DNA from 3 places in the Rhizobium sp. 11_C7_N12_5 genome. Region 3 is predicted to be linked to each of the others. Evidence: riboswitches for the same ligand, from Rfam matches in the RefSeq annotation. Region 3 holds a riboswitch; each other region holds the start of a gene.
The links. Region 3 has a riboswitch for thiamine pyrophosphate ahead of thiC (phosphomethylpyrimidine synthase ThiC). Riboswitches for the same ligand answer to the same signal wherever they lie in the genome.

Region 1 (3,274 bases), on a different contig from region 3:
AGCCGGCAGGCAAGCGGCATATTGAAGAAGACATGCGCCAGCAGGATGCCGGCAAGGCCGTATATGCTGACGGGCTGCGACAGGCCAAGTGCCGTGAGGGCCTGATTGAGCAATCCCTGGCGCCCCCAGATGCCGAGCAGACCGAGCGCACCGATCAGGACAGGCAGGCCCATGGGCACGGCCATCAGGCGGATCAGCCACAGCCGGCCGGGAAAGCGCGGCTGGCGCGCCAGGGCGCGGGCGACGGGGATGGCAAGCACGATGGAGAGCAGCGCCGACAGGGTCGCCTGCAGCAGGGTGAACCGCAGCACGCGCAGCAGATAGGGATCTGCGAGCGTGGAGTCGCCGCCGGATTCGATGCCGGCGGCAAGCAGGACGACGACGGCGATCCCGACGAAAAGCGCGATGCCGGCGAGGCTGAGCGCCCCGCCGGAAATGGCGCGTCTTCTTTCGAGTGCCGTCAGCATGGTCGCGATGTCAGTTGCCGCTGGTGGCGGCAAGCCATTCGTCGATCCAGGCCTTGCGGTTCTTCTCGACGACTTCAGGACTCATGAGGAAGGTCTTCGTCGGCACTACGAGCTTGCTGAAGGCGTCCGGCAGCGGCGTCGATGTGGCGGAGGCCGGCATCATCCAGTTGCTGGTGGGGATGATGTCCTGGAAGGCCGGCGACACCATGAATTTCAGGAAATCGCGGGCAAGGTCCTTATTCGAAGACGATTTGACGAGGCCGGCGACCTCGATCTGGATGTAATGTCCTTCGGAGAAGGCAGCCGCCTGATAGCGGTCGGTCTTTTCCTCGATCATGTGATAGGCCGGCGACGTGGTGTAGGAGAGCACCATCGGCGCTTCGCCCTTGGTGAAGAGATCATAGGCCTCCGACCAGCCGGGCGTCACCGTCAGGATGCGGCCCTTGAGCTTGGTCCAGGCATCGGCTGATTTGTCGCCGTAGATCGACTTGACCCAGAGCAGGAGGCCGAGGCCCGGTGTCGAGGTGCGCGGATCCTCGATGACGATCTTCTGCTGGGGATCGCCCTCGACGAGATCCTTCATGCTCTTCGGCGGGTTCTTGACCGTCTGCGTGTCATAGATGACGGCGAAATGGCCGTAGTCATAGGGCACGAAGACATCATCCTTGAAATCGCCGGGAACCTTGAGCGCCGATGTGTCGACGCCGCTCGCATCGAACAAGCCGGTATCCTTGGCTTCATTGACTAGATTGGTGTCGAGGCCGAGAACGATATCGGCCTTGGTGCCGGCGCCCTCGAGCTTGAGGCGGGACAGAAGCGCCACGCCGTCGGTGACGCTGACGTAGTTGACCGTGCAGCCGCATGTCTTTTCAAAGGCGGCCTTGACCTTGGGGCCGGGACCCCAATCGGCGGTAAAGCTCTCATAGGTGTAGATGGTCAGCGTCTTGTCGGCAGCCTGGGCGGCCTGGGCAGTAAAAAACGTCGTGCCGGCGGCGAGAGCCAGGCCGGCGAAGAATGACAATAGCGATCGGTCGTGCATGACAGCGCCTCCTCTTTGGTTTCGTCTTGAAGGGGAAAAGGGCGCCATGATTTCGTCACGCGTCTAATCCCTCCGCCGGTGTTAGCCGGATCAGGTTCCGCGGGTTGGCCTGTCAAAGCCTCTCAGCCAAATATCCCAAAGGACATAAGGCACCCCGTTAGAGCATCGGCAGATTTAGCCTTGTGACGAAGGGATGACAAGGGGAATGATTCCCCCGTCGATTGCAGGCCGCACGATCTATTCGGCGGCTTCGGCGGCAACCGTGTTTTCGAATTTCTTGGTGGCGCCGGGCAGCTGCACGTTCTTCAGCGTGAGCGCTGTCAGAAGGCCGAGCAGGCAGATGCCGGCTGCCGTCATGAACAGGGGACTGAAGGCACTTGCATAGGCATTGGCGACGGCTTCGCGGGTGGCTTCCGGCAGGGCCGCCATCATCTTCGGCGTCAGTTCCTTGATGTCGGAAACGCCTGAAATCGAGACACCGACATTGCCGAGCTTGGCGGCGATGATGGCGCCATAGATGGAGATGGCGATCGAGGCACCGCCCATCCGCGACAGCGTCACCGCGCCGGTAGCAGCACCGACGTCGCGGCTATTGGCGGCGTTCTGCACGCCGATGACAGGCACCTGCTGCGCAAGGCCGATACCGATGCCGTGCAGCAGCATCAGGCCGCCGATGACGGCGATGGGCGTGCCGGCATGGACGAAGGCGAGCGAGCCGAAAGCAATGGTGCTGCAGGCGGCGCTGGCGACGGCAAAGGGTTTGTAGCGGCCTCTTGCCGCGATCAACCTGCCGGCGGAAAGCGAGCCGCAGACGATGCCGCCGGTCAAAAGGATGAACAGCAGGCCGGCCAGCGAGGGCGAAAGGCCCGTCGTCGTCTGCAGGAAGAGAGCGAAGTAGTTGACCATGCCGATGGCGACCGCACCGCTGGTGATCGAGATGATCAGGAGCAGGCCGAATGTCGGATTGCGGAACAGTGTCATCGGCACGATTGGCTCGGGCGCACGCCGCTCGATGAAGACCCAGGCGATAGCGCAGATGACACCGAAGGCGATGATGCCGAGGCATTGCGGCGACAGCAGCGATCCGAAGAGTTCGGTGCCGTCTGCGGCGAGCACGATGCTTGTCGTCGTCAGTGCAAGAACAAGCGCGCCGGCATAGTCGATCTTCGGCCGGCGGGCCGGCTTGCGGTAGGGCAGCATGGTGGCGAGGCCGGCGAGCACGATGAAGCCGATCGGCACATTGACGAGGAAAATCGAGCGCCAGCCGAACAGATCGCTCATCGTGCCGCCGAGGACGGGGCCGATGGCGCCGGACGCCATCAGCACGAGGCTCGAATAGCTCTGGTAGCGGGCGCGTTCGCGCGGCTCGAAGAGATCGGCGTTGACGGCGAAGATCGACACCATGATGCCGCCGCCGCCGAAGCCCTGCAGCACGCGGGCGGCGATCAGCGTGTCCATCGACACCGCAAGGCCGCAGACGGCGGAGCCGACAGTGAAGATCGCGATCGCCGTCATCATCACATATTTGCGGCCGAAGAGGTCGCCGAGCTTGCCATAAACAGGCATCACGGCGGAAAGGGAGAGAAGATAGGCCGATCCAATCCAGCCGAAGCGTTCCAGATGCCCGAACTCGCCGACGATGGTAGGGAGTGCCGTCGATACGATCTGATTGTCGAGCGTTGCCATGAACATGGCGGTCATCAGAAACAGGAAGAGAATAAGCCGCCGCCTGGGATCCGTCACGAGCGGCGCGAACGTTGTCTGCATG
Region 2 (3,274 bases), 360 kb from region 3:
GCGATGGAGAGGACGTTGCGGATCATCTGCGCGCCTCCTTGACGGCTTCGGCGATAAGGGCCGTGGCGGCTATGGGATCGGCCTTCCCGCAGATTGCCGAGACGACGGCCAGTCCGTCCGCTCCGGCCGACAGGACATCGGCTGTGTGTTCGGCCTTGAGACCGCCGATGGCGACGACAGGAACCGGGCAGAGCCTGATGATGCGGGCAAGGCCGTCAAAGCCGATCGGCTGCTTGTGGTCGGGCTTGGTCGGCGTGGCAAAGACGGGGCCGACGCCAACATAGTCGACGATCTCGGCATCGACGGCCGAGGCCAGAGCTTCCGTCTCCACCGAGAGACCGAGGATCATCTCCGGCCCAATCATACGGCGGGCGGTGTCGGCATCCAGATCTTCCTGCCCGATATGCAGGCCATCGGCGCCGATGGCGATGGCGGCCTCGACATCGTCGTTGACGATGAGGCGGGCCTTGCTTCCGGCCAGCGCCCGCTTGAGGGCAAGGCCGGTATCGATCATGGCTGCGGTTGAAGCATGCTTGTCACGCAGTTGCACGATGGTCGCACCGCCGGCGACCGCCGCACGGGCTGTCTCGACCATGCCGAAATCCGCACAGAGTATCGGATCGAGAACGAGATAAAGCGAAAGGTCGAAGTTTTTCATGCGAGCATGATCCTCGCTTTGGCGGTGAGCGCTTCCGCATCGAGGGCGGCCAGCGCGTCGAGGAAGCGCCAGGAAAAGGAGCCAGGCCCATCGGCGACGGTTCCCGCCTGTTCCCCGGCAACGGCAAAAACGGCAAGGGCCGCCGCCGTCGCATCGAAGGGATTATCGGGCGCAGTCGCCACAAAGGCCCCGACCAGGCAGGTCAACGAGCAGCCGAGGGCCGTGACCTGCGGCATCAGCGGCGATCCGCCTTCTATGCGTCGCGCCTTGTGGCCATCTGTCACGAAATCGGTGACACCGGTCACGGCAACCACGCATCCATGCCGTTCGGCGAGTTGCCTGGCCGATTGCTCGGCCAACTCGACGGGATCGCGGCTATCGACGCCCTGGCCGCGACTGACGCCTCCGGCGAGCGCGATGATCTCGGACGCGTTGCCGCGAATGACCGTCGGCTGCAGGTCCAGCAATTGCGCGACTGCCCTGCGCCGGAATGCGGTCGCATAGTGAGCGACCGGATCGAGCACCCAGGGCCTGCCGGCCTGTCTTGCCGATTGTGCGGCCGACAGCATGCCGACAAGCCATTCGGCCGACAGCGTGCCGATATTGATCGTCAGCGCGGCGGAGATGGCGGCGAACTCGGCCGCTTCTTCCTCGGCATGGACCATGGCCGGCGATGCGCCGGCGGCAAGCATCACGTTGGCGGCGATGTTCATCGCCACGAAATTGGTGATGCACTGCACCAGCGGCGGATTCGCTCGCATGGCGCCGAACAGAGTGCCGGCAGTGGTTTGGTCTTGCATATCGCCCCTTTCGGGCGGGCGAGACGCGAGGGGCGGCATAGGATGTTGCAGAACCCCGAGCGACTCCCTCCGCCAGCATGATCTGGTTCAGGTTCAAAGGGTGCTTCTCAGCCTGCCGGATAGCAGACGCCCCTGTCTCTCAATGCCGTTGTTTTCGCAGACAAAGGCTGCCCTGTCATCAATAAATCGCAAAGACATTGGGGGCCGTGCCGGAACAGCCTTGCGGGTTCTGCATCAACCCATGCACTTCATGCATGGGTGCAGTGAAGCCTTGGCGCTGCAAAAGGCGAGGGGCTTCCACTATATGTTTCTCATCGAAGCGAATGGAGCGCCAAGGACGGCAGCTCAGCTTCGAATGCCCGAGGAAAGGGGATCATCATGAACGTAGCACGCTCTTTCAACAACTGGCGCAAGTACCGTCAGACGGTCGCCGAATTGGGCCGCATGTCCACGCGCGAACTGCATGACCTGGGTATCGATCGCGGCGAAATCCGCAATGTTGCCCGTGCAGCCATCGCGGGCTAACGGCTCGAAACGCTGATCTGCAATCTGCATGTTGCCAGCGCCTGCTTCCTCCCGAGCAGGCGCTTTTGTTTTGTCCGCATGACGGCTGTCACTGTTTTGTATGCCGAAATGTTATGCGGTCGAGCTTTCCGCTTTTCGCATAGCGCATAACTGCCTTGCAAATAAATGCCTATGAAGTGAGCAAAAGCCAGGTATTATGATTTTCATCGAAGCGATGCACCTCCTCCCGCATCCCTTCGCTTTGCAGGCGCCCTACTCCTCCTCCCAAGGTCGTCTGCGCGAACAGCGCCACTACTCCTCCCGTGCGCTGTTCATTTATTGTCGAAAGCCTGCCGCACCTCCTCCCGCGGCAGGCTTTTTTCGTTTTATCCAGGGCCATCCAAAAAGCAGCTCGTGCTCCTCTCGTAAAAATGAACAGCCGCTACTATGTGCGACAGAAGTAGCGCGCTACATCGATGACCACGCTCAATTCGATTCACTGAAAACGAGAGGATGCCCATGACCGGTTCTGCCGAATACACGCCGCCGAAAGTCTGGACCTGGAACAAGGCGAATGGCGGCCAGTTCGCCAATATCAACCGTCCGATCGCGGGGCCGACCCACGAAAAGGAATTGCCGGTGGGTCGTCATCCCCTCCAGCTTTATTCGCTCGGAACGCCGAATGGCGTGAAGGTCACCATCATGCTCGAAGAGCTGCTGGCGCTTGGTCATAGCGGCGCTGAATATGATGCCTGGCTGATCAAGATCGGCGAGGGCGACCAGTTCGGCAGCGGTTTCGTGGAGGTCAATCCCAATTCGAAGATCCCCGCCTTGCTCGACCGCAGTGGCCCCAAGCCGATCCGCGTCTTCGAATCGGCGTCGATCCTGACCTATCTCGCCGAAAAGTTCGGCGCCTTCCTGCCGACCGAACAGCCGGCTCGAGCCGAATGTTTCTCCTGGCTGTTTTGGCAGATGGGCAGCGCGCCCTATCTCGGCGGCGGTTTCGGCCATTTCTACGCCTATGCTCCGACGAAGATCGAATATGCGATCGATCGTTTCGCCATGGAAGTGAAGCGCGAACTCGATGTGCTCGACCGTCGTCTGGCCGAAAGCGAATATATTGCCGGCAGCGAATACACGATCGCGGATATGGCAATCTGGCCATGGTATGGCGGCCTGGCCAAGGGCTGGCAGTACGGAGCAGCCGAATTCCTGCAGGTGCAGGATTACAAGAACGTCCAGCGTTGGGCGGAGCAGATATTCGCACGACCGACCGTCAAGCGCGGACGCATGGTCAACCGCATGTCCGGCG
Region 3 (3,274 bases):
TCGCGTCCAGTCCCTCCTTCTGGGCCTCGGCGCGGATGTCGTGCGAGATCCGCATGGAGCAGAATTTCGGGCCGCACATCGAGCAGAAATGCGCCACCTTGTGGGCTTCCTTCGGCAAGGTCTCGTCGTGGAAGCTGCGGGCGGTGTCGGGATCGAGCGAAAGGTTGAACTGGTCTTCCCAGCGGAATTCGAATCGCGCCCGCGACAGGGCATCGTCGCGCAGTTGCGCCGCTGGATGTCCCTTGGCGAGATCGGCGGCATGAGCGGCGATCTTGTAGGTGATGACGCCGGTCTTGACGTCGTTGCGATCCGGCAGGCCGAGATGCTCTTTCGGCGTGACGTAGCAGAGCATCGCCGTGCCGAACCAGCCGATCATGGCAGCGCCTATCCCAGAGGTGATGTGGTCGTAACCCGGCGCGATATCGGTCGTCAGCGGCCCGAGCGTGTAGAAGGGCGCCTCGCCGCAGACCGCGAGCTGCTTGTCCATGTTTTCCTTGATCTTGTGCATCGGCACATGGCCGGGCCCTTCGATCATCACCTGGCAATCCTTGGCCCAGGCGATCTTCGTCAGCTCACCGAGCGTCTCGAGCTCGGCAAATTGCGCCGCATCGTTGGCATCGGCGATCGAGCCGGGGCGAAGGCCGTCACCCAGCGAGAAGGAGACGTCATAGGCGCGGCAGATATCGCAGATCTCCTCGAAATGCTCGTAGAGGAAGCTCTCGCGGTGATGATGGAGACACCATTTGGCCATGATCGAGCCGCCGCGCGAGACGATGCCGGTGACGCGATTGACTGTCAGCGGGATGTAGTGAAGCCGCACGCCGGCATGGATGGTGAAATAGTCGACGCCCTGTTCGGCCTGTTCGATCAACGTGTCGCGATAGACCTCCCAGGTCAGGTTCTCGGCAACGCCTTCGACCTTCTCCAGCGCCTGATAGAGCGGCACGGTGCCGATCGGCAGCGGCGAATTGCGGATGATCCACTCGCGGATATTGTGGATGTTGCGGCCGGTGGAGAGATCCATGACGGTATCGGCACCCCAGCGGGCGGCCCAGACCATCTTCTCGACCTCTTCCGCCATCGAGGAGGTAACGGCGGAGTTGCCGATATTGGCATTGATCTTCACCAGGAAGTTCCGGCCGATGATCATCGGCTCTGCCTCCGGGTGATTGATGTTGGCGGGAATGATCGCCCGTCCGGCGGCGACTTCCTGCCGGACGAATTCCGGTGTTACATGATCGGGAATATGCGCGCCGAAGCTCTCGCCGTCGCGGACCAAGGCTTCGGCCTTTGCCTTGCGGCCGAGATTTTCGCGAATGGCGATGAATTCCATCTCCGGGGTGATGATGCCGGCCCGCGCATAGGCAAGCTGCGTGACAGCCTTGCCGTCCCTGGCGCGCAGCGGCTGGCGGCGCCCGGGAAATTCGGGGGTCAGCCGATCGGCACTGACGAAGCCGTTGTCCTCAGGGCGCACATGGCGGCCCTCATAGGCTTCGACATCGCCACGAGCGAGCACCCAGTCACGACGGAGCCCGGCAAGTCCCTGCTCGATGCGGATTTCGGCCCCCTCGACAGTATAGGGGCCGGAGGAATCGTAGACGACGACGGGCGGCTCGCCTGCCGTCGGATGAACGCTGATCTCGCGCATCGGCACGCGGATGTCGGAATGGATGTCTCCCGGAATGTAGATCTTCCGGGATGCCGGCAGCGGGCCGGTGGTGACGGTTGGGGTGAGGTTTTTTGCGGCAATGGTCATGGTTTGAGGCTCCAAGTTGCATTTGGAGACCCAGTCAATCAGCCGGAATGATGAAAAGACGCCGGCTGTGGATTCCACGCGTGAATCCGAAGCCTTCGAGCGCTTGCACCGTCCCTACGCCAGTATGAACTGGATCAGGTTCAACGGGTCACTGCGCCACAACAGGCAAAGCCGTATTGTCCAGCAGTATCTCAGCCCCTTGTCGGGACCCCCCTGGTGAATATCGGGAGGCTATGCTCTCCCCTCCGTCTCTGTCAACCCCGCAGCCAAGATCGCGGTCGCTGTCTGTGATCTTCCTCCGGCCGCTCCGGCATAGACCCGCCTTAGTAGCGGGGCGCCGTGTTGCCAACGAAGCGATGAGCGCCGGTATGGGTAAGCTTGCTGGCGGTATCGAGCCAGATCTTGCCGCCAAGCGCCCGCCAGCGATGGCAGAAGGCGAAATCCTCGCTCAAATAAATGCCCGTCCCTTCCTCGATCATGCATTCGAAGAGAGCGTATTGAGTCGCAGGCGAACGTTTGGTGCCGGGATAGGCATGGATGGCGCTGTAGCGCAGATCGGGATAGGCTGCGGTCATCGTCTTGATGACTTCACGTTTGATGAGCAGCATGCCGGTGCCCGCATAGATAGCACTGACAAAATCACCATCGCGTTCGCTGCTCTGGCCGACCAGCGGCGTGCCGACATAATGCAGAGCTGCGGCATTGAGTGACTCGCCGGTGCGCGTGGTTGCGCGCGCCGCACTATCCCAGTCGTAATCCTTGATGGGGTACATGGCCGCGACGACATCCTTGTCCGCATTCAGCAGCCGCATTACCTGCTCGGGCTCGAAACTGATGTCCGCGTCGATGAACAGCATATGCGTCGCCGCCGTGTCGTTCAGGAAGGAGGATACCAGCGTGTTGCGGCTGCGGGTGATCAGCGCATCATTGCCGAGGAGTGCAAGCGTCAATTGTATGCCGGCCTGCGCGCCGACCTGCATCAGGGAAAAGATGGATTGCATATAATCCTTGGCAACAAGTCCGCCGAAACAGGGTGTCGCTATGAAGATCAGCCGATTCTCGGTCATTCGCTGTTGGGCCCTTTCCGGTAGCGCGCGAGTCGCAAGAATCTAGGGAGATTCAACATTTCTGTGTGTACCGAATTATTGAATTTTGTTTCTGGAGAGTTTCCGAACGTTGTTGACGGAAGCCGGGATGATTGCCGGGGGCGTGCGAAAATGGCGGGTTAGGTCGCGGGGCTTCCGGATTGGCCACCGATGTCGATGCCGCGCTCGGCCGTGGGCACTTCCGCCGGCCCCAAAAACGCGCCTTTCCGCCATCAATGAATGGGTCCACGCCTGTCCCGCTGCCCGCAGTTGCATTTAAGCAACAGATGCCAAGACTAACGTTACGGTCGGTTTCACATAATTGACAAACATACTGTCCGTTTGTAAATCGGATGCAGGACATAAGCTGTCTTACGGTCGAGTATTCGGCCGGATCGGTAGGGGCATTTCATGACCGTTGCCGCGAGATCAA

Region 1: another riboswitch for thiamine pyrophosphate. It lies ahead of thiB (thiamine ABC transporter substrate binding subunit); the one in region 3 lies ahead of thiC (phosphomethylpyrimidine synthase ThiC).
Region 2: another riboswitch for thiamine pyrophosphate. It lies ahead of thiM (hydroxyethylthiazole kinase); the one in region 3 lies ahead of thiC (phosphomethylpyrimidine synthase ThiC).

What each region holds. Positions count from the first base shown of each region.
Region 1 covers NZ_JBPWPY010000001.1:3,299,033-3,302,306, reverse strand. Annotated here, with positions in the region: gene thiP (thiamine/thiamine pyrophosphate ABC transporter permease ThiP) at 1-467, opposite strand, end outside; gene thiB (thiamine ABC transporter substrate binding subunit) at 478-1,506, opposite strand; TPP riboswitch at 1,557-1,673, opposite strand; gene AB8B29_RS16200 (MDR family MFS transporter) at 1,744-3,274, opposite strand, start outside.
Region 2 covers NZ_JBPWPY010000002.1:854,798-858,071, forward strand. Annotated here, with positions in the region: gene thiD (bifunctional hydroxymethylpyrimidine kinase/phosphomethylpyrimidine kinase) at 1-26, opposite strand, end outside; gene thiE (thiamine phosphate synthase) at 23-658, opposite strand; gene thiM (hydroxyethylthiazole kinase) at 655-1,458, opposite strand; TPP riboswitch at 1,506-1,602, opposite strand; gene AB8B29_RS23010 (DUF1127 domain-containing protein) at 1,837-1,983, shown strand; gene yghU (glutathione-dependent disulfide-bond oxidoreductase) at 2,482-3,274, shown strand, end outside.
Region 3 covers NZ_JBPWPY010000002.1:495,774-499,047, forward strand. Annotated here, with positions in the region: gene thiC (phosphomethylpyrimidine synthase ThiC) at 1-1,756, opposite strand, end outside; TPP riboswitch at 1,850-1,981, opposite strand; gene AB8B29_RS21445 (hypothetical protein) at 2,080-2,823, opposite strand.